Regions from separate parts of the Pantoea sp. KPR_PJ genome, predicted to be linked through region 1. Evidence: predicted binding sites of a transcription regulator. Region 1 holds the regulator's gene; each other region holds the start of a gene.
The links. Region 1 encodes CRP, which controls carbon source genes, mostly activating them, when cyclic AMP is high. Its sites were predicted from a motif close to ATGTGANNNNNNTCACAT; they were not measured.
Positions count from the first base shown of each region.

Region 1 (5,689 bases):
TTAACGATCTGGAGGCGGTAAAAGCGGTTATCGACGACCATACCTGCGCCATCGTGGTCGAACCCATTCAGGGGGAGGGTGGCGTAACGCCGGCTACCCCTGAGTTTATGCAGGGATTGCGCGAGCTGTGTGACCAGTATCAGGCGCTGCTGGTGCTGGATGAGGTGCAGAGCGGCATGGGACGCAGCGGCAAGCTGTTTGCCTACGAGCACTATGGCGTCACGCCCGACATCCTCACCACCGCGAAAGCGCTGGGCGGTGGTTTCCCGGTGAGCGCCATGCTGACCACCGATGCGATCGCCTCGACCATGTCGCCAGGCGTGCATGGCACCACCTATGGCGGCAACCCGCTTGCCTGCGCAGTGGCCGAAGCGGCGCTGGACGTGATCAATACGCCAGAAGTGCTGGAAGGGGTGCAGGCGCGTCGCGAGCAGTTTGTGACGGCCCTGAAGGCGCTCGACGCGAAGCACGATCTCTTTACAGAGATTCGTGGCAAAGGACTACTGATCGGCGCTGCACTAAAACCGCAGCATGCGGGAAAAGCGCGCGCCATTCTCAATGCGGCAGCGGCCGAAGGCCTGATGGTGCTGGTAGCGGGCACTGACGTGATCCGCTTTGCGCCTTCGCTGGTTATTGAGCCAGCCGACATTGAAGAGGGTATGGCGCGTTTCGCCCGCGCGGTGGAAGGCGTCCTGGCAGCCTGATTAACCTTTACGTAAATGCCTGATGAGCCAGCGGCCATGCTGTGGCCGCTGGCTCCACGCCAGTGACGAAATGGTATGCATCACGTTCAGGTGCTCCAGGATACGGCGCACATGCTGCTCCAGAATCGTGACCGCCCCTTCACCCAAATTATTGACCTCTTCCATGATGTTGGTCTGTGAGCCAGGCCCGTCATATTCCAGCCGCTGCTGGCAGCGCTGGATGGCGATTTCGCATGACTGCAGGTAGCGCTGCGCCAGATCGGGTGTCAGCATCGTGTGCTCGCGCGCGAGAATGGTCATGGCATTGATATGCTCGACGATAAACTGGCTGTGCGTGACCCACAGGCGCATGTCTTTCAGGTACTGGGCGTTAAAGCCCGGCTCCTGCATCGCCTGGTTGAGCGAGTTAAACAGCGCATTATGCGCCTGGTTAACCTGCATACGCTGATAGGCCAGCTTTTTCGCCTCCTGCTCGGGTCCCAGCAGCAGCTGCAGCGCATCCTGACAGGTTTCCAGCGCGTCGTGCGCATTCTGGCGAAGCAGCCCGCTCTGCCATTGTGGCCATAGCCAGAGCATTCCGCCGAAGGCGATCAAACAGCCCATCAGCGTGTCCATCAGGCGTGGAAGTAAAAACTGCGCGCCGTTCAGCGACAGCAGCTGCAGCGAATAGACCGCCGTAACGGTAAAGCCAATCATCGACCAGCCGTAATATTTGCGCGTGACCAGATAGCTGAGTAGCGTAACCACCAGCATAAACAGCAGCACCAGGGATTCCGGCACGGCAAAGCGTAGCGAGGCGGCGGCAATGACCAGCCCGGCAAAGGTGCCCAACGCCCGGTGCTGAATACGCACGCGGGTGGCGCTGTAGCCATTCTGACTGACAAACATAATGGTCATCAGGATCCAGTAAGGCTTGGGAATATCGAACAGCATCGCCAGCGCGCTGCCAAACATCAACATCACCGCAAAGCGTGCCGCCGTGCGCAGCGCTGAAGATTTAAAGGAGAGGTAGCTGCGCAGGGCGGGCAGCAGGGGCAGGCGGCGCTGGCGATCGCTCATCAGGTCACGCTGGTAGAGCGGTTTTTGCGTGCGCAGCACCCGGGCGATACGGCTGAAATGATAGAAGCAGAAATGCCCGACGGGATTATCGGGGTGCTGACGGGTGATCTTCTCCAGCGCGCCGAGCGGCTTTTCCATCTCAAAGCGACTCGGTAGCTGGTGATAGAGGATGGCATCGGCCAGCGCACGTAGCCGTGCTGAAATAATTTTGGCATTCCAGCGGATCACCGCTTCCGCATGGCTGCGCTCGACCAGCTTCTGAACCTCTTCTGGCTGATGCAGGCTGACAGAGATATGTTCCTGCAAATCGAGTGCTACCTGAAAAGCGCGCATGAGCCGTTTATGGCTGTTGTCGCGGCTGGCAGAGAGCATGTGCATCTGCTGGTAGCAGGTATTAATCAGATCAACCGCTTTCTGCTGGCGCGCGAGCAGCGGCGGCAGCGCTTTTTCGGGATCGGTGAGCTGGGTCAGCAGCGTATATTTCGCGTCGCAGTAATCCGCCAGCTCGCGATAGATCAGGCTCAGGGTTTCACGCATCGGCTGCTCTTTCCACAGCCAAAACCAGAACCAGTTGAACAGCCCGTACCAGAGCGTGCCACCAATGTAGAGCAGCGGTGGCACATAGACTGGCATACGCCCAATCAGGCTAAGGGTAAAGATAGCCGCGACCAGCGTGCCAGGGAGCAGACGACCGTGCAGCGGGCTGATTTCGCCAGTCACGCCCAGCAGCAGCGGCAAGGCAAAAAGCACGGCAGGCAGCGGGACGCCTTTTAGCGTCAGCAGCTGGATCAGAAAGCTGCCGAGCGCAAACAGCGAGCCGCCGACCACCAGGCGTTTGAAAAAGCGTTTATGCGGCGTGTCCAGGCCAGCCACGTTGCAGCAGGCGGGAACGAGAGAGAAGAGCAGGCCTTTTTGCAAATCGCCAAACAGCCAGCCAAGCGCCACAGGAATGCACAACACCAGCGTCTGCCGCAGCGCATAGTTAACTTCGGGGTGATAGATGATTCGACGCCACATCACTTCACTGAAAACAGTAGCGGCGTGACAGAAACATCACGCCGGGAGAGAGAGGAAATCAGCGGGTGCCGTACACGACAATGGTCTTGCCGTGGGCGGAAATCAGATTCTGGTCTTCCAACATTTTCAAAATGCGGCCCACGGTTTCGCGTGAGCAACCAACGATTTGGCCAATTTCCTGACGAGTAATTTTGATTTGCATGCCGTCGGGATGCGTCATGGCGTCTGGCTGTTTTGCCAGGTTGAGCAGGGTTTGTGCAATACGTCCGGTCACGTCGAGGAAAGCTAAATTGCCCACTTTTTCCGAGGTAACCTGCAGACGGCGCGCCATCTGCGAAGAGAGACGCATTAAAATATCCGGATTCACCTGAATAAGCTGACGGAATTTCTTGTAAGAAATTTCGGCCACTTCGCACGCGGTTTTTGCACGTACCCAGGCGCTGCGCTCCTGACCTTCTTCAAACAGGCCAAGCTCGCCAATAAAATCACCCTGATTCAGGTAAGAGAGGATCATCTCTTTACCTTCTTCATCTTTGATCAGTACCGCAACGGAACCTTTCACGATGTAGTAAAGCGTTTCAGCCTTCTCACCTTGATGAATCAGCGTACTTTTGGATGGATATTTGTGAATATGGCAATGGGACAGGAACCATTCGAGTGTAGGGTCTGTTTGCGGTTTGCCGAGAACCATTCGCTATTATCCTCTGTTGTAATCGTGCCCAAAATGCAGAGTCATATTCTCTGCCAGGCGATGAAAGCTTCAAGCGTTTCCCGAGAGGGAGATTATTCGGGGTTCCATTTTGCGCCAGGCGCTTGAGGTGTCCCGCCTTCGTCCTTAATAAGACGAAACTATTTTCAGCACTGTTTGTAGCACAGCTTTTGTCAGCTGTCTTCTGTTGTCTCGCTTCAGCAGAGGGGGGATTACTCTGGATTGCTGTTTGTCAGGTGAACGCGTACTCTGGCGGCAAACAGGCTATTCTCGAGGGAAAAACAATGCAGGCAAGAGTGAAGTGGATCGAAGGATTAACCTTTTTGGGTGAGTCCTCTTCAGGGCATCAGATCCTGATGGACGGTAACTCGGGCGATAAAGCGCCCAGCCCGATGGAAATGGTGCTGATGGCGACTGGCGGCTGTAGTGCCATCGATGTGGTTTCTATTTTGCAAAAGGGCCGCAACGATGTGGTGGAGTGCGAGGTAAAGCTGACCTCGGAACGCCGTGAAGAGGCACCGCGCCTGTTTACCCATATTAATCTTCATTTCGTGGTTACCGGCAAGGCGCTGAGCGACAAAGCCGTGGCGCGCGCGGTAGATCTGTCAGCGGAGAAGTACTGTTCGGTGGCGTTGATGCTGGGCAAAGGGGTCGACATTACCCACAGCTATGAGGTTGTGGCGCAGTAAGCCAAACCGCTGGTGCCGGTGACAAGGACAGCACGTCTTACTCAGCGCTGCCCTGCGTAATGACGCACCTTATCGCTGGGTGCGTCTGTCGCTTTTGCGTGGCCAGGCCGTCTGCTGCTTCCGTCGTCAGGCGATCTGCTTTCCTTCTATCAGCCGCTGCACCAGCGGTGCCATAATTAACTCCATCGCCAGCCCCATCTTGCCACCCGGCACCACCAGCGTATTCATATGCGAAATAAACGATCCCTGGAGCATCGCCAGCAGGTAGGGAAAGTCGATATTCTCCAGTCCGCGAAAGTGAATAACCACGAAGCTCTCATCCAGCGACGGGATCTCGCGCGCGGCGAAGGGGTTAGACGTATCGACGGTTGGCACGCGCTGGAAGTTGATGTGAGTACGCGAAAACTGCGGCGTAATGAAGTTGATGTAATCTTCCATTGAACGCACCACTGAGTCCATAACCGCTTCGCGTGAGTGGCCGCGCTCGCTGGTGTCGCGCACCAGCTTCTGGATCCACTCCAGGTTAACGATCGGCACCACGCCAACCAGCAGATCCACCTTTTCCGCCACGTTATGCTGCTGCGTCACCACACCGCCGTGCAGTCCTTCGTAAAACAGCACGTCGGTATTTTCCGGCAGCGGCTGCCAGGGCGTAAAGGTGCCGGGTACCTGGTTCCACGGCACCGCTTCATCATAGGTATGCAGATATTTGCGCGACTGGCCTTTGCCTGCGCTGCCGTAATCACTGAAGGTTTGCTCAAGCAGGCCAAAATCGTTGGCTTCCGGCCCAAAGTAGCTGATATGGCGACCTAAATCGCGTGCCTTGCGGATCGCCATATCCATTTCTGGTCGCGTAAAGCGATGGAAGCTGTCGCCTTCCAGTTCGGCGGCATGCAGGTTGAACTGCTGAAAAATTTTGCGAAACGCCAGGCTGGTGGTGGTGGTCCCGGCTCCGCTGGAGCCGGTCACCGCGATGATCGGGTGTCGTGCTGACATGTTGAAGCTTCCTGTAACGTCGGGCGATAGGCATTGTTAACATGAAAAGCGCGGTGGCGCATCAGCCACGAAATTCGCTGCGCGGCATGATATTGACGGTTTCGTGCAGTTCCGACCAGACCAGCACCGCGTCTCCACGTTCCAGCTGACGACGCACATCGTCGACCTTTTGCGCCAGGCTGCGCTCCTGCTCGCCGTAGTCGGTGCCTTCACGCAGCACAAAGGCTTCAATCAGGTTGTTGAGGGTTTCAGGGTCAATCTGTTGCCAGGGAATCATCATGAGCTAAGCCACTGTGTAAGCCACTGCGGCACGCGCTGTTCGAGCCACATCTGCGGTTGACGCAGTGTGCCACCGACAAAGCCAACGTGTCCGCCATGCGGCGTGAGTTGATAGGTGGTGCTGGCTGAGAGCTGATCCGACTGCGGGATCACCTCATCCGTCATAAAAGGATCGTCCTTCGCGTGCACAATCAGCAAGGGTTTACGTACGTTTTTGAGCAGCGGCAGGGCGCTGG
Region 1 covers NZ_JABMIK010000007.1:208,333-214,021, forward strand. Annotated here, with positions in the region: gene HP564_RS15700 (aspartate aminotransferase family protein) at 1-704, shown strand, start outside; gene HP564_RS15705 (YccS/YhfK family putative transporter) at 705-2,780, opposite strand; gene crp (cAMP-activated global transcriptional regulator CRP) at 2,839-3,471, opposite strand; gene HP564_RS15715 (OsmC family protein) at 3,774-4,178, shown strand; gene HP564_RS15720 (phosphoribulokinase) at 4,305-5,174, opposite strand; gene HP564_RS15725 (YheU family protein) at 5,236-5,454, opposite strand; gene HP564_RS15730 (hydrolase) at 5,451-5,689, opposite strand, start outside.

Region 2 (5,689 bases), on a different contig from region 1:
GTGAATGCCGACTGCCATGCCGAATATGAGCGTCGCCATTCACCCATCTGGCCGGAGCTGGCAGCGACGCTGAAAGCCCATGGCGCGCACAATTACGCTATCTGGCTGGATGTGGAACGTAACTTGCTGTTCGCCAGTGTAGAAATTGAGTCGGAGGAGCGCTGGAATGCGGTTGCACAAACGGAGGTGTGCCAGCGCTGGTGGGCGTCAATGCGGGCGTTAATGCTGAGCAATCCCGATAACAGCCCGGTCAGTCAGCCGCTGAAGCCGGTGTTCTTTCTTGAGTAGTGCGGCAGTGATCACCATGGCGGTAACCCTCCGCCATGGTTTTCTTCATTAAGCAAAAATAGTCAGCTTTTTCTCTGGCACTGGCCGGTTAAGACGGGCCACATCGCCATCAGCGTATCAATAATATTATCCAGATCCGCCTTCGGTGCGCCTTCACGCGCCCGCACTGACATACCCTGCAGCAGGCAGGCCAGATAACGCGCCAGCGAGGTAATGTCGGTCTGATCTGCAATATCCCCGCGCTGCTGACGGCTGGTCAGAAAATCAAGCAGGGTTTGTTGCTGGGCAGCATGCTGCTGACGCAACATCTGGGCAATCTCACCCGATGATGATGAAAGCGCCGTTGACGTGCAGATGAAGAAACAGCCAGAAGGGGTATCACAGTTGGTAAAGCAGGCTGCGGAAGCACGAAACCAGCCCTCAATGGCTTCGGAAACGGACTTGCTCTCATCCTGAAGAGCGGCATTGCGGTAAGTGCTAAAACGTTCGATATAGCGCTCCATCGCTGCGCGGAAAAGCCCCTCCTTATTTACAAATTCAGCATAGAGCGTGGGGGCTTTTGCTCCTGTGGCGGCAACCAGATCGGAGAGTGAGGTTCCTTCGTAGCCGTGCGTCCAGAACAGCGTCAGGGCTTTATCCAGTGCAGCATCACGATCAAACGTTTTAGGTCGACCGCGGCATTTTTTCAGGGCTTCATCACAGTGCTGGCTCATAGATCCTCACTTCTGGAAAACACTCCAATAAATTACCGATCATTAATAAAATATGCAAGCCAGTCTGCAGGCCTGTGACAGCAGGTTATCATTTTGTGCCTCGTCGACTGATTATCACCCTAATGGTTAAGTCATCTCGAAGGCTGGAGCCCATAATCACGCCACTTCCGCATTAAAATAACGATCGATAAAAAAATGTTGACGCTTCATCGTACAATGCTCTACCATTTATTTAACGATCGTTAATTAATTTAACGACACTTTTAAAAACCGAACATGAGAGCCGATACCATGAAAACCATCAAACTGACCCTGGCCGCGCTGGCCCTTAGCACCCTGACTTTTGGCGCATTTGCGGCTGACCAGGTTAACAGCGATCCGCTGCATCAAACGGCTGTAGGCACCATCTCTGCACAGGGTGGTTCAAACCTGGATTCGCTGGAAGCACAGCTCAATGCGAAAGCCGATGCGGCAGGTGCAAAATCATTCCGCATTACGTCAACGTCAGGCCAGAACAACCTGCACGGCACCGCAGTGATTTATCAGTAATTCTGTGGTGGCGGTAAGGAGGAGAAAGATGAAAAGCGTGAAATTTGCCGTAGTTGCACTGCTTCTGGGCACGGTTTCGTTTGCTGGCGCGGCGGCGCAATCTTTGGCCGTTGCACCTGATGACCAGGCTATGACCTCTGCGGTCAAGGTCAGCGGCAGCAGCAGTTTAATTTCGCTGGAGCAGCAGCTGTCGGGAAAGCAGGACAACCTGCGCGTAAAGCCTTTCCGCATCACTTCGACTTCTGGAGTCAGCAAGCTGTCTGGCACCGCTACCAGCATTAATTAATAAAACGGGCTTCAGTGACATAACACTGAAGCCCGTTTTTTTATCCGTTACTGCGCAGCTGCGGATATTTACGGAAGCTGTAGATACACCAGAACAGCGCCACCAGCCCCAGCAAACCACCAGTATTTCCCACGTCCGCCATACTGAGGTGGGTGCTGACCTGATTTCCCAGCAGCGCCCCTGCGCCAATGCCAATATTATAAATACCGGACATCAGTGACATTGCCACATCGGTCGCATCCGGCGCCAGCGACAGCACACGTACCTGCATCGCCAGACCGATCATCATCATTGCCATACCCCACAGGATACAGAGCGTGGCAATGGCTGCCGGTCTGACCGCAGCAAACACCAGCAGCCCCATGCAGAGCGTAATCATGGCGATAGCTACAATCAGCAGCGCTGACGGAAATTTATTGCCCAGCGAGCTGAACAGCAGGCTGCCAACGATACCGGCAGAACCAAACAGCAGCAGCAGCAGGGTAGTAAAATTCTCATCAGCGCTGGCGACAAACTGCATAAAGGGTTCGATGTAGCTATAGGCAGTGTAATGCGCCGTAACCACTATCGTTACCAGCAGGTACATACTCACCAGCGCCGGACGGCGGAACAGCATCGGTACGCTGCCGAGCGAACCGGTATGCTCGCTGGGCAGGCGGGGCAGAATACGTGCCAGCAGCACCATCAGGACCAGAGCGGAAAGACCGATCATGCCAAACGTGGTGCGCCAGCCCAGATACTGGCCGACTATGCGGCCAATAGGGACGCCCAGCACCATTGCCAGCGCGGTGCCGGTTGCCAGCATACTCAGCGCCTGCGTTTTTTTCCCGGCAGGCGCTACGCGAATCGCCAGCGAGGCGGTGATCGACCAGAAAACCGCATGCGACAGCGCAATGCCAATTCGCGATATCACCAGCGAGGTAAAACTCCAGGCAAAGGTGGACAGTATGTGGCTGGCAATAAATATCAGGAAGAGCACGGAGAGCAGCATGCGGCGCTCAACGTTGCGCGTCAGTAGCATCAGCGGCAGCGAAAGCAGGGCAACAACCCAGGCATAGATGGTGAGCATAATGCCTACATCGGCGCTTTTCATACTGAAGCTGGCACCAATGTCTGTCAGCAGGCCAACTGGCACAAATTCAGTGGTATTAAACACAAAGGCGGCGATAGCCAGTAGCACCACGCGGAGCCAGGCCGTTTTACGGGAAACAGTAGTCGATTGCATGTCAGTCAGGTCAGTCAGAACAACAAACGGATGCAGCATTAACATCCACGAAAGTGATTTGCGTCACAAATTATCGACTATTGTGAGGGAATTGCACGGTCAGGGGAACGCTGAAACACGGTTTTATTTCGCAAACGGGGTTATCGCTCTGTATCAGAGCGATAACCCGGCAGCGTCAGGACGGTTTGCCCGGCATCATGCGCTTAAGCGTGCTGTCTTTAAGAAAATAGTGGTGGAACAGCGCGGCAGCTGCGTGCAGACCAATCAGCCAGTATCCCATCGGAGCCAGCGTCTCGTGCCAGTCGATCAGACTGTCGGAGAGATCAAAGTCAGGCTCGTCCGCCACGGGCATCGGAATACCAAAAAGCCACCAGTCGCGTCCGCGCAGGTAACGGGAAGTCAGGCCCAGAACAGGCAGGATAATAAATAACGCATAAATTAGCGTATGTACCAGGTGCGCAAGGCCGGTTTGCCAGCGCGGCGCGGCAGGCGTAATCGGCGGTGTGCGATAGCGGGTGCGTAAAAAAAGACGCGCCAGCATCAGTAGCATAACGGTAAATCCCGCGCTGAAGTGGGTCACGATCATCACATAACCCTGCCATGAGCCGCGCTGGGCAAAGCCACGCAGCTCAATGGTGGCGTAGGCCAGGGCAACCAGTAAAAACGTCAGCCAGTGAAGGGCAACTTGTGAGGCGGCATATTTTTCGCGCATAGTCTGCTCATGCAACAGGAGATGAATACCTAATATACCGGAAAACCATGCCTGATTTTAACAAACTGACGCAACGATAAAAACGGCAGCCTGACACAGGTGGACAGGCCAGCATAATCAGAGTGTGGCGATATGTTTTAGCGCCACGCTATTCTGGGTGTTCAGGTTTTTTTTTAACGGCAGTGGGCAGCAGCACTCACAGCCCAGCGCGCTGGCATAGTACTTACGTGCCTGCTGGATAGCCGCATTAGCGGTATAGAAGGTGCCAAGAAAGAGTCTGGCGTCGAGCGGAGGCAAATACTGGCAGCCAGCTGCGTGAACAACATGGTTATCGTTGTAACCTGAATTTTTAGAAACGTAGTAGTAAAGGCCCATAAGGGGCATCCTCATTGCTGTGAATAAACGTGCATTTATTGTTGGAATGGAAGGGATTATAGCGGGGTATTGCGCGTCTGGTTGATATTGGCACTAATTTGTCAGGTAGCCGGAGAGGGAGAGGTAAAAAAGGGCGCAGACGGCCCCTTTTCCCCCCGGGGGGCTATATTTTCTTCCGCTGTAAGCGCCAGCCCACCAGCAGCGCCAGCAACAGCAGGGCAGAAATAAAGCCGGTGATGCCTGCCCAGCCGAAACTGTGCCAGAACAGGCCACCGAGCGTGCCAGCTACGCTGGAGCCCGCGTAATAGCAAAAAAGATAAAGCGAAGAGGCCTGGCCTTTCGCGCGACGCGCACGGGGGCCAATCCAGCCGCTGGCAACCGAGTGCGCCGCGAAGAAACCGGCGGTGAAGAGCATCATCCCCGGCAAAATCAACCACAGCGTGCTGAAGGCGGTGAGCAGCAATCCGGCCAGCATCGCGGCTGTCGCACCCAGCAGCACCGGACCGCGTCCCAGCTTCATGGTCAGCGCCCCTGCTTTTGGCGAACTCCATGAGCCGGTGAGATAGACCACGGACAACAAGCCAACAACAGCCTGACTGAGGTGGTAAGGCGCACTAAGCAGCCGGTAGCCGATGTAGTTAAACAGCGTAACGAATGCGCCCATCAGCAGAAATCCTTCAGCAAACAGAAGCGGCAGACCAGCATCGCGCCAGTGCAGGCGGAAGTTGATAACCAGGCTGCGAGGCTTTAGCGATGCCGGTCGGAAATGGCGCGAAGCCGGTAGTATGCGCCAGAACATCAGCGCCGAGGCGAGTGCGCAGCAGCCGATGGCGGCAATGGCGACACGCCACGAGAAGAAATCAGTCAAAACGCCGCTCAGCAGGCGACCGCTCATCCCGCCAATTGAGTTACCGCTGATATAGAGTCCCATAGAGAAGGCAACGACGCTGGGGTGGATCTCTTCGCTCAGGTAAGTCATGCCGACGGCAGCAACGCCGCTCAGGGCAAGGCCAGTCAGCGCTCGCATGACCAGGATCCCCTGCCAGCTGTCCATGGCCGCAGAAACAAGGGTACAGAGGGCGGCCAGCATCAGCGCTGTCACCATCACATTTTTACGGCCAATGGCGTCGGAAAGCGGGCCGGTGACCAGCAGCCCTAATGCCATCAGTGCGGTTGAGAGTGAGAGTGAGATGCTGCTTTCAGCGGGCGAAATGCCAAACTGCGCTGACAGTACAGGCAAGATGGGCTGGACGCAGTAAAGCAGGGCAAAGGTTGCCAGACCCGCTGAAAACAGCGCCAGAGTAACACGCATAAACTGCGGTGTGCCGCGTTTAATCCTGACGGGTGATGACGCCGTAGAGGCGGCGGGGGATAAGGTTAACGCTTCATCTTTAAGCGCAACCGACTGAGAAGAGTGACGCACATCTAATCCTCACCTGAAACAGTCTGAATACCTTAGGAAAAGGAAAGTATGTTGTCTAATATATTAATCATCTCAATTGATATGTTGAAAATATGAATATTGAACTGCGCCATTTGCG
Region 2 covers NZ_JABMIK010000005.1:108,604-114,292, reverse strand. Annotated here, with positions in the region: gene rhaM (L-rhamnose mutarotase) at 1-288, shown strand, start outside; gene HP564_RS12695 (TetR/AcrR family transcriptional regulator) at 351-1,001, opposite strand; gene HP564_RS12690 (YdgH/BhsA/McbA-like domain containing protein) at 1,293-1,550, shown strand; gene HP564_RS12685 (hypothetical protein) at 1,579-1,836, shown strand; gene HP564_RS12680 (sugar transporter) at 1,877-3,061, opposite strand; gene cybB (cytochrome b561) at 3,237-3,773, opposite strand; gene HP564_RS12670 (hypothetical protein) at 3,891-4,148, opposite strand; gene HP564_RS12665 (MFS transporter) at 4,312-5,571, opposite strand; gene HP564_RS12660 (LysR family transcriptional regulator) at 5,664-5,689, shown strand, end outside.
Region 2: HP564_RS12680 (sugar transporter) is a predicted target of CRP. The motif match lies at 3,113-3,130, and genes of this name have one in related genera.

Region 3 (5,689 bases), on a different contig from region 1:
GGAACAGGTCAGGGTCAAAATCAACGTGCAGACCAAATGTCGGCCAGGCGAGCAGTGCGCCAGCCACAATCTGCACCAGCGGCAGTGGGATCTGGAACGGGAGAATGCGTGCGGCAACCCCGGACAGCGACACCACCAGCGTCATAATGAGAATGGTAAAAAAGATTTCCATGCTTTCCTTAGACGAATCGTAAAGTCAGTGAAGGTCGTAAGCGCTAAAGTGTAAAGCAAAGTGCGCAGATAAGGGCAAGTTACGCGTGCGGCGGGGCAAAAATTAGGAGAATGTAACGGACGAGACTGGCCCGTCCGCGTTTACCACTAGATTGCCCAGCCGCCGGCGTAAAACACCACCAGCGCGGCGGCAATAACGACGGTGCCGACGTTAAGCTTACGCCACTCACCGGCAAAGAGTCTGCCGACCACCAGCGTGGCGAAACCGAGCATAATACCGGTGACAATATTGCAGGTCAGCACGATAAATACTGCCGTCACCAGACCTGACATCGCATCAACGAAATCGCCAAAGTCGATTTTTGCTACGTTGCTGAGCATCAGCAGGCCGACATACATCAGCGCAGGTGCGGTCGCATAGGCTGGCACCAGATAAGCCAGCGGCGACATAAACAGGATCAGCAAAAACAGTAAGCCAACAACGATCGCTGTCAGGCCAGTTTTACCGCCCGCCGCGGTGCCCGCCGCCGATTCGATATAGACCGCCGCCGGAGACGCGCCTACCAGTCCGGCAAACAGACTGCTGACAGAGTCGGTGGTCAGCGCGCGCCCACCATTAATAATCTGGCCCTCTTTATCCAGCAGGCTCGCCTGCCCCGCCACTGCACGGATGGTGCCGGTGGCGTCAAACACCGCCGTCATGACCAGCGCCAGCACGCTTGGCAGTACCACCGGCTGTAGCGCGCCCATGATATCCAGGCTAAACAGCAGCGACGCCCCCTGACTGTCACGCAGGCTTGGCCAGGCGAAGAGGCCCTGATATTTCACCGCCGGATCGAATATCAGTCCGAGCACTGAGATAGCGATAATGGTCAGCAAAATGCCGCCCGGTACACGGCGCTTCTCCAGGCCAAAAATCGCGGCCAGCCCCAGCAGTGACATGATCACCGGAAAGGAGGCGAACTGGCCCAGCGCCACCGGCATACCGGGTGCAGGATTTTTCACCACCAGCCCGATACCGTTGGCGGCAATCAGCAGCAGAAACAGACCAATTCCAACGCCTGTACCATGTGCCACGCCCATCGGCAGATTGCGCAAAATCCAGGCACGAATGCCGGTAACAGAGATGAGCGTAAACAGCAGTCCCATCAGGAACACCGCGCCAAGTGCGACCGGAACGCTGATCTGCTGGCCCAGTACCAGGCTGAACGCGGTAAAGGCGGTCAGCGAAATGGCACAGCCAACCGCCATCGGCAAATTGGCCCACAGGCCCATGAGAATGGAGCCGAAACTGGCGACTAAGCAGGTGGCGACAAAAACGGCGGCAGGCGAAAAACCGGCTTTGCCCAGCATGCCGGGCACCACGATGACCGAGTAGACCATCGCCAGGAAGGTGGTCAGTCCCGCCAGAATTTCCTGCCGGACAGAACTGCCGCGTGCAGAAACAGAGAACCAGGCGTCCAGCTTGCCAGCGGACGAGCGTGATTCGTATGACATAGTTGAGCCTCAAGAATTTTGTTGTGTGAAATGCCCTGCGTCGCTGCCTGCTAATTTCCCTGGATAACGGCCTGATGCAGGCGTGCATCAGGCGGCAGGCAAACGTTTACTTCGCAGCGGATAACGGCCTGTTAAGCGGGCCGTTAAAAGGCAGGGGATTATCCGGCGTTTAGCCGCCTGTTTTCAACTGCTTCCTTGACTAAATTCAGGAGACAGGGGACGGTTCGGGACGATTTTTGCAGCGTTGTGCGGCGGTCATGTGCGCAGCGCCGCGATGTTATCATTTGATTCTTTGGGCCTTTTCCCGGTCAGCTTCCCGGCAGTACTTCACCCCCCTGCTCAACGGCGCGCTGCCAGGCGGCACGCTGCTGGATCGTTTTAAGCCACTGCGCCGTGGCGGGCATCTCAGCCAGACCACCGCGCGACTGCATCGCCAGCAGCGGAAAACTCATCTGGATATCGGCAATACTGAAGCGCTTTCCGCTGAACCAGGGATGGGCAGAGAGGTGCTGCTCAATCATCTGGCGGTGCGGCACCAGCTGCTTATCCAGCCAGGCTTTCTGGATCCCTTTGCCCAGCGCAGCCCCGGCCGGACGCAATAGCCAGGGAACCGGTGCCTGGCCCAAGCGACCAAATACCAGCTTCATCAGCAACAGCGGCATCAGCGATCCCTCCGCGTAATGCAGCCAGTAAGTGGTTTGCAGGCGCGCAGCATCATCTGCCGGTTTCAGACGATGCTCGGTGTCGTACTTGTTTTCCAGATAAGAGAGGATGGCACCCGACTCCGCGACAACCTGATTCTCATCCGTAATCACCGGTGACTTACCGAGTGGATGCACCTTTTTTAGCGCTTCAGGTGCCAGCATTGAAGCCTCACGCTGGTAGCGCTTGATTTGATAAGGCACCTCCAGCTCTTCCAGCAGCCATAACACACGGTGCGAGCGCGACTGCTCAAGGTGGTGGACAGTAATCATGTTGAATCCCTGTTATGAGCCTCAGGCAAGTATAGCCCCCCTCCTCGTTAGCGCGGCGGCTTCCCCTTGTCACCCTGTTCAGGATCGAGCAGCACCGCTCCCGATCCCTGCTGCCCCAGCCGATCTCCCGGGTTGCGCAAGGGACAGTCGCGCATGGATAAACAGCCGCAGCCGATGCAGCCATCGAGATCGTTGCGCAGGCGCGTCAGGGTTTCGATACGCTTGTCCAGCTCTTCGCGCCAGTGCTGCGTTAGCGCATCCCACTCCTGTGCCGACATACGCTTATTGGCAGGAATATGCATCAGGCTGTCGCTTACGGTGGCGAGCGGAATACCGATGCGCTGGGCAATCTTAATGATGGCGACGCGGCGCAGCACGTCACGGCTGTAGCGACGCTGATTGCCCCCGTTGCGCGTGCTGGAGATCAACCCTTTGCTCTCGTAGAAATGCAGCGCGGAGACCGCGACACCACTACGCTGCGCCACTTCTCCCGGCGTTAACACCGGCTTCGGGTAGTTGCGATCTTTTTTCATTTGGCTCTTTACCTCAAGTTAACTTGAGGAATTATACTCGCCTGCGTCAAATAACGAATCCCTCAGGACTAAAGGACGAGAATATGATGCAAGAAGAGATCATTCACTCCCTGACGCACTGGATCGATCAGAACCTGGATAAGACGCTGTCGATTGATGAAGTGGCGGCGAAATCGGGCTATTCAAAATGGCATCTGCAGCGTATGTTCCGTACCGTGACGAAACAGACGCTGGGTGGCTATATTCGCGAACGTCGCCTGACGCTGGCGGCGGAAGCACTGCGCCAGACGCAGCGTCCGGTTTTTGATATTGCGATGCAGTATGGCTATGACTCGCAGCAGACTTTTTCACGCGTATTTCGCCGCCAGTTTTCTCAAACGCCTACCGCCTATCGTCACGCTATGCGCCGCCAGGCGATGCAGCGTCCACGCCTGGTCAGCTTCGACTGTAGCGAATCCATGGCCAGTTTTACCCAGCGTACCACTGGCGAATGCTGCCCGATTCGCTAAGACTCTGCGCCCATAACGGGCGCCTCTTTTCTGCTCTCTGCCTCACACCGCCCGTTTCCCCCTCGGCCTGACACGCGTGAGAACTTTTGCTTCTTACCCGGTACAAATTTTGTTCATAATTTCAAATCCAGTGATATAATGTGACACAGGTCACACATTACACCCCTTTTTGACGACGAAAAGCCCTTCCCTGACGCGTCTTTTCGTCGCCGGTGATGTCCAGTAACCGTCAGGGATAATCACTCAGATTCAGAGGCTTAAGTCGATGGCGACGATTACTACCAGCTTGATTGTTATGCGTTGGGAACTGCTCAGCGCAATTATGATGTTTTTTGCCAGCACCCTTAAAATTCGTTTTCGTCAGAACAGCCATCATGTAATGGCGTTTATGTGCGGCAGCATCGGTCTGGGCATGACCTGCTGGTTTGTGATGGGTCTGATGGGCATTACGCTGAGCATGGAAAACGTGCATCACTTTATGACAGTCACCAAAGATGCCTTCATACAGGTCATGAGTCAGACGCCACCCGACCTGCCAATGCCCTGATCGCGGGTCACCTGAGAACTTCTGTTCCAGCCCCCAGCGCTGATACGTGACGCGCTGCTTCGTGCAGCCAATAAAAAACCCCGCAGAGCGGGGTTTTTTATTTTGCTGTGTGACTTAAACTTTTTTCAACAGCGCAGGGATGTTGACATCCTGCACTGAAACGCCCGGTCTCTGCGTGCCGCGACGGTCCTGAATCCACATATCTCCCATCATCTGGTTAAGTCCGCGATCCAGTCCAGTGACAAGTCCCGCCCCCGGCGTAAAGGTCAGCTCACCAAAGTAGATGCGTCCCTCATGGATATACCAGTCGACACGCACATAGTCGAACTCGCTCGCCAGCTTCTTGCTGAGATCCAGCGCGTGCTGCAGCGACTCGGCAATGCGGGTGACATCCAGCCCGGTATCGCGAATTTTATGGAACGCTTCAGTCAGGTTATTGACGTAGAAGTTCATCGACAGCTGCGGCTGGCAGCGGTTGTAGATGACCTGCAACACATACTCAAAGCGGCCATCGCGCTTATTGAACATGTGGAACTTATAATCAATCGGCGCTGTTTTACCGTCGCCAATGTACTGCTCAACCAGAATACGCGGCTTGATGTAGCGATAGTGGATCTCGCGCGCCTCATTAGCAAAGTCGGTTTTCAACCACTGGTAGCAGCTGTTGATAATCTGCTGTTTACGCAGCGTATCGGGCTCTTCCAGCAGAATTTCTACCATGTTGGAAGCGTGGTTCGGCTTGATCACCGTTCCCTTCCAGCTGGGCAGAGTGTTGAGCGAGGCCGGATCGGTGGACTCGTGCACCAGAGGGATCAGGTACTCGCTGCCGATCTTCTCGGCAATGTAGTCGCGCACCGAATACTTGTCTGACAGGCGACCGTAAATCTGGTAGTCACCATAGACAAATTTGCGGTACAGCACCTTTTCATTGAATACCTTGGGCTGACGCAGGTTAGGTAGCTTTCTGAACTTGTGGAAGTAGTAAATGCGGTCCTGGTATGCCCAGGGCATCTTCTTGATGAAGTACTGCACACTTCTTCTGAGTTCATCTTTCAACTTAAACATATCGGACCTCATTTGTAGGTTTTGTAGTTGAGCGAGGAAACTTGAATTCTTTGAATGACGCCGTTTTTGAAGAAGTAATTCATTACGGTGAGGGACAAGAGTTCCGACACGAAGACGCTCCATGCAGCGCCCATAATGCCGTAGCCCTGGATCAGCCACCACGAAAGCGGCAGGCTGATGACCATCAGGCAGATGATTTTCTTCAACAGATAGTTGAAACCACCCTCTTTGACCATGTAGCGATAGGCTACGGTGCCCATGGCGGAAAAGCAGGTCGCCATGGACAACAGCGTAATGAGACTTCCTGACTGTGTGTATTCTGACCCGTACAAAGCGATGATGATTTTCTCGCCAAACAGCGCGATGACCAGCAACATCATCAGTGAAACTCCC
Region 3 covers NZ_JABMIK010000004.1:50,992-56,680, reverse strand. Annotated here, with positions in the region: gene HP564_RS10790 (Na+/H+ antiporter) at 1-172, opposite strand, end outside; gene HP564_RS10785 (NCS2 family permease) at 319-1,668, opposite strand; gene HP564_RS10780 (glutathione S-transferase family protein) at 1,977-2,642, opposite strand; gene soxR (redox-sensitive transcriptional activator SoxR) at 2,690-3,175, opposite strand; gene soxS (superoxide response transcriptional regulator SoxS) at 3,259-3,684, shown strand; gene HP564_RS10765 (YjcB family protein) at 3,950-4,231, shown strand; gene HP564_RS10760 (ATP-grasp fold amidoligase family protein) at 4,346-5,296, opposite strand; gene HP564_RS10755 (polysaccharide biosynthesis C-terminal domain-containing protein) at 5,305-5,689, opposite strand, start outside.
Region 3: HP564_RS10765 (YjcB family protein) is a predicted target of CRP. The motif match lies at 3,823-3,840, and genes of this name have one in related genera.

Region 4 (5,689 bases), on a different contig from region 1:
CCAGCAGAGCATCCACTTCGCTATCAATGACTTTTTTAATGGAGCGCGGTGAAAAGATCATATCGGCCAGAATGGCGCACAGTATGCCCAGCACAATTTCGCTACAGCGCTCCACGGCAAACTGCGGTACCAGCGTCAAACCGTTGTTGGCATCGGCGGTCACAACGATGATCAGCGCGGTATAGCCAGCCAGTCCCAGCGCATAGGAGTTTTCAACCTTAATCAGGGAGGAGAGCCAGACGCAGATACCCGCCCAGGCGCAGCAGAGCAGCAGCATCACTACCGGCGCGCGCACCGTGGCGATCATGATCGTTAAGGCGGCGATGCAGCCAATAAAGGTTCCAATAATACGTAAAACGCCGCGATAGCGAAGCGCACCAGAATAGGGATCGCCGCCCGCAACAAACGCGGTACCGCCTGCGACGATGCCCGCCGTCATGACCGCCCAGCGAGGCGTTTCGAGATTCAGGTGAAAGCCGATCATTAGCGCTGCCACCAGCGCAAAAGCCAGCTTAATCGGAAAGCGCAGGAACTCGATCATATCGGCCCCGCTTAACCAAACTCACGCAGACGATTAAACAGACGCGTTATCGGCGACACCTGCGTATCGGTGCGGTCGTTCTGACCAGTGATGACCACGGTGGCGGTTGTCCCTGCCGGGAAACGGTTGCCAGGCTGCTGATCAAGACGAATACGCACCGGCACGCGCTGCGCCAGACGGACCCACTCGAGGTTGGAGTCGACGGTCGCCATACCTTTGCTGTCGACTGAACTGCTGCTGTTGGTTACCCCTGCCGCAACGCTATCGACGGTGCCGCGCAGCACCACATTGCTGCCAAGTGGCGTCACTTCTGCGCGATAGCCTGGCGCTACGCCATGCAGTTTGGTCTCTTCCAGATAAGCGAGCACATAAAACGAGTGCTGCTGCACCAGCGCCACCGCCACGGAGCCACGGGTGATAAATTCGCCCTGGTAGACATTAAGGTTGGTAACCCAACCGTCAGACGGCGCGGTAATCGTTGTGCGTGCAAGGTCAATCTTTGCCAGATCGCGCGTGGCGATTGATTTCGCCAGCTGGTGCTCACTGGTTTGCAAATCGCTGTTTGCCTGCTCTATCGCCTCACGCGACATTGCGGAGGTGCCAAGCTGGTTGCGGCGTGCAGCTTCGCGACGCTTTTCGCTTACCAGCGCCTGATAGTACTCCACGTCAGCCTGCGCCTGATCCAGCGCTTTTTGATAGCGCGGGCGATCGACGACAAACAACGTATCGCCTTTTTTCACCAGCTGGTTGTCATGTACGGGCACATCAGTAATCAGGCCGGTCACATCGGGCGAGATCGCCACAACATCCGCCGCGAATCTGGCGTCCCGCGTCCAGGGGGATTCGGTATAAAACACCCAGGCGCGGTAGATGATAACCACAGCGATGATGACCAGCAGAATAGTAATCGCGTAACGCGCGATTTTTCTTATTAGCGATTTCACTTAAACCTCAGACGAATAGACGGGATACCAGGTAAAACACACAGCAGTAGAGTGCCGTGTTAAAAAGCGCCGGATGCCAGACGAGATCGTAGATACCGCTAGGCGTCAGCAGGCGTTTCACTAACCAGAACAGCATTAGCGAGACAATCAGTTCTATGAAAATGGGCGGGAACGAGAGCCCAAACACGACAAAAACCGGAAGCACACTCATCAGGGATCCTTAGTTCGACCTTGCCGGGGTGATCCTTAACCTGCACGAGCACAAGCCGTGACGGGTCGATGACGGCGGATAACAACATCCGAACCACAGCTGAGTAAATAATAGCGTATCATCGGGCAGCAACAGGCGTTTTGCAGCGGCTCAGGGTAGCCTGATCCAGACAAAAGCGAATCACCGGGAGATACCCCGGTGCGCATATAGTAACGCGCCTGACTATACGTTTTCTACAGAATGTGAACTAAATCACTTTTTAGCCAGAGTAAACAATGGAACGACTGAAAGGCATGTCCATTTTCGCCAAAGTGGTTGAATTAGGTTCTTTTACTGCTGCTGCACGCCAGCTTCACCTTAGTGTGTCGTCTATTAGCCAGATTGTGGCAAAACTGGAAGATGAGTTGCAGGTCAAGCTGCTTAACCGCAGCACGCGCAGTATCGGCCTGACCGAGGCGGGGAAGATCTATTATCAGGGCTGCCGTCGCATGCTGGCGGAAGCGTCGCAGGTGCATGAACAGCTCTACGCCTTTAACAATTCACCGATTGGCACGCTGCGTATAGGCAGTTCGTCAACGATGGCGCAGAACGTACTGGCTGAGATGACCACCCGTATGCTGCGCGAGTACCCTGGTCTGAACGTCAATCTGGTAGCGGGTATTCCGGCACCAGATTTGATTGCTGACGGGCTGGATCTGGTGATCCGCGTCGGTGTACTGAAAGATTCCAGCCTTTTTTCGCGTCGCCTTGGCGCAATGCCGATGGTGGTCTGTGCCGCAAAAAGCTATCTGCAACAGCACGGTACGCCGGAGAAGCCTGCTGACATAGATAACTTTGCCTGGCTGGAATATAGCGTGCGTCCGGACAACAATTTTGAGCTGATCGCACCCGAAGGGCTGGTGACGCGGCTCTCACCGCAGGGACGTTTCGTCACCAACGACTCGCTGACGCTGATTCGATGGCTGAAGTCCGGTAACGGCATCGCCTATGTGCCGATGATGTGGGTGATTGATGAGATTAATGCCGGTGAGATAGACATTCTTTTTCCGCAGTATCAGTCCGATCCGCGCCCGGTTTATGCGCTCTATACCGAAAAAGATAAACTGCCGCTGAAGGTGCAGGTCTGTATCGACTATCTGACGGAGTATTTCCAGCAGGTGGCGGAGCAGTATCAACAATATCGTGCAAGCTGACAGCCTGCCCTAAAGCAGGCTGTCATCGATGTCAGGCGGTGCCACCGATTGTCAGCTTATCCAGCTTCAGCGTTGGCTGGCCCACGCCGACCGGCACGCTTTGCCCCTCCTTGCCACAGACGCCAACGCCCTTATCCAGCGCCAGATCGTTACCGACCATCGAAATTTGCTGCATCGCTTCAATACCCGAGCCGATGAGCGTGGCTCCCTTCACCGGTTTGGTTACTTTGCCCTTCTCGATCAGATAAGCCTCTGAGGTGGAAAAGACGAACTTACCGGAGGTGATATCAACCTGGCCACCGCCAAAATTCGGTGCATAGAGTCCATACTCGACGCTTTCAATAATATCCTGCGGCGTCGATTTGCCTGCCAGCATATAGGTGTTGGTCATGCGCGGCATCGGCAGATGCGCATAGGACTCGCGTCGGCCGTTGCCGGTCGGTGCTACTCCCATCAGACGTGCGTTAAGCTTGTCCTGCATGTAGCCTTTCAGCACGCCGTTTTCAATCAGCACGTTGTACTGGCCCGGCACGCCTTCGTCATCCACCGCCAGCGAACCGCGCAGCCCCTCAATCGTCCCGTCATCCACCACGGTGCAGAGTTCAGAGGCGACCAGCTGGCCCATCTTACCGCTGAATACTGACGTTTCTCGACGGTTGAAGTCGCCCTCAAGGCCATGCCCGACTGCTTCATGCAGCAGCACACCCGGCCAGCCTGCACCCAGCACCACCGGCAGGGTACCCGCCGGCGCGGCCACGGCAGAAAGATTGACCAGCGCCATGCGCACGGCCTCTTTTGCCCAGGCATCAGCGCGAACATCGCCGTTTTCGTCGGCGAGGAAGAACTCGTAGCCGACGCGCGCACCGCCGCCGCTGGCACCGCGCTCGCGTTTGCCCTGGTCTTCCACCAGCACACTGACAGAGAGACGCACCAGCGGACGCACATCAGCTGCCAGCGTGCCGTCGGTTGCCGCGACCAGCACCTGCTCATAAACGCCGCTCAGGCTGGCATTGACTTCCTGCACGCGGGGATCTGCGGCGCGAGCCACTTTATCCACGCGCTGCAGCAGGGCAATTTTATCTTCACGTGTCAGGCTGTCGAGCGGGTTAATCGGCTGGTAAAGTGCACGATGCATCACGTTTGAAAGGGTGTGCGCTTTGCCGTTGCCCTGTTCACGCACAATGCTGCGCGCCGCTTCTGCCGACTGTCGCAGGGCATTCAGGGTAATCTGGTCGGCATAGGCGAAGCCGGTTTTTTCGCCGCTGACGGCGCGCACGCCGACACCCTGGTCGATATGCCAGGAGCCATCTTTGATGATTTTATCTTCCAGCACCCAGGATTCATGGAAGCTGGACTGAAAATAGAGATCGGCATAATCCAGACGACGTTCTGAAAGCTGCCCTAACAGGGAAAACAGGTCCTGCTGATTAATATTGTTAGCAGTTAGCAACTGCTCACTTACCAGGTTCAGAGTCATCGTATCTCGCTCGTGTTATGCTCGGATAATGAGAGTGTCACACTCATTTTGCGCCAGGGCCTTTTTGACCTGCGCTGATAAAGTCAGATTTTACTAGCCTGCGGCAATTCCCCGGCAACGTCAAATTCACTTCTTCTCTTCTTCGCGCGGTTTGCGCAGTACTTCATTAATTTGTGGCTTATCCAGCGGGCCGGTGATCTGGTAACGCAGCAGGGAGATTTTATTCCACAGCGGTCCCAGCACCTTGCTGGCGGCAAACACGGCTGCCCCCACCACCGGGTTGATAACGAAAGCCGTCGCCACACCAACTGACGCCGATATTTCAGGCGCAATCACTGCTTCCATATCAATATTACGTTTTACCAGGTCCACTTTACCCTGCATGGCAATATCCGCTTCCAGCCCGTCTACCAGCAGGTTATCGGTGCGCATCACGCCGTTTTCAATCCATGCGGTGCCGTTGATGGAGTCAAAATAGAAGCCGTCGTTATTAAAGGTATCCTTGAAGTCAAAACGCAGCTTGCGCAGCAGCGCGTCGAAACTCATCAGACGCAGCAGTTGCCCGGCCGCCCCGGTATTAACATCCGCAATCTGCCCTTTGCCAAAATGGGTTTTCAGCGTGCCGCTCAGCGTCTCTTCTGACGGCTGCCACGGTGCAGAACGCCAGTGCAGATCGTAATCAATACGGAAATCGGCGTCGCGCAGCGGCGTATTGACGCCAAACCAGTTAGTGGCGTTATTGATATTATTGCCGCTCAGCGTTCCTTTCAGTGAGGTACGTGGCGCGTCGGGTCGGTTGACCCATTCACCAGAGACGTTGAGCCGGGAACTGCCGGTATCGACCAGTCCGTTAGTAAGCGCTAACGTATCGCCTTTTGGCGTCACGCGGGCCTGGATACGGCCAAACTTCTGGCCGCGCAGCCAGCATTCAGCACACACCAGCTGGAGCGCCGGCCAGCGGCTGAAGTCAATCTGACTCGCCTTCTGCTGCTGCTCTTTGCTGCTGCTGTCGCCGCTTTGCCATTCAGGATTGTAGTAGAGATAGTCGAGCGCCACGCGCCACGCTGCCCTTTGTGCCATAGCGAGCGAGCCACGGATTTCGCGGCCCTGAATGCTGACGCTGCTGTTACCGTTCACTTCCTGATTGAGCGTAGCGTCAATGTCATGCCACTGCTGCCCGGCCAGCGTGACGGCCGGGCTGCGCAGCGTGACATTGTCCGGTAAGGCGATGCTGCCTGTTCCACCAGCGCCAGACAGGCCGCCAGCCATCATCAGACCTGCCCACGCTTCACCATCCAGCGCGGGCAGGTTGAGCACCATACC
Region 4 covers NZ_JABMIK010000013.1:23,383-29,071, reverse strand. Annotated here, with positions in the region: gene aaeB (p-hydroxybenzoic acid efflux pump subunit AaeB) at 1-541, opposite strand, end outside; gene aaeA (p-hydroxybenzoic acid efflux pump subunit AaeA) at 553-1,485, opposite strand; gene aaeX (p-hydroxybenzoic acid efflux pump operon protein AaeX) at 1,493-1,696, opposite strand; gene aaeR (HTH-type transcriptional activator AaeR) at 1,972-2,889, shown strand; gene tldD (metalloprotease TldD) at 2,921-4,366, opposite strand; gene yhdP (AsmA2 domain-containing protein YhdP) at 4,493-5,689, opposite strand, start outside.
Region 4: aaeR (HTH-type transcriptional activator AaeR) is a predicted target of CRP. The motif match lies at 1,937-1,954, and genes of this name have one in related genera.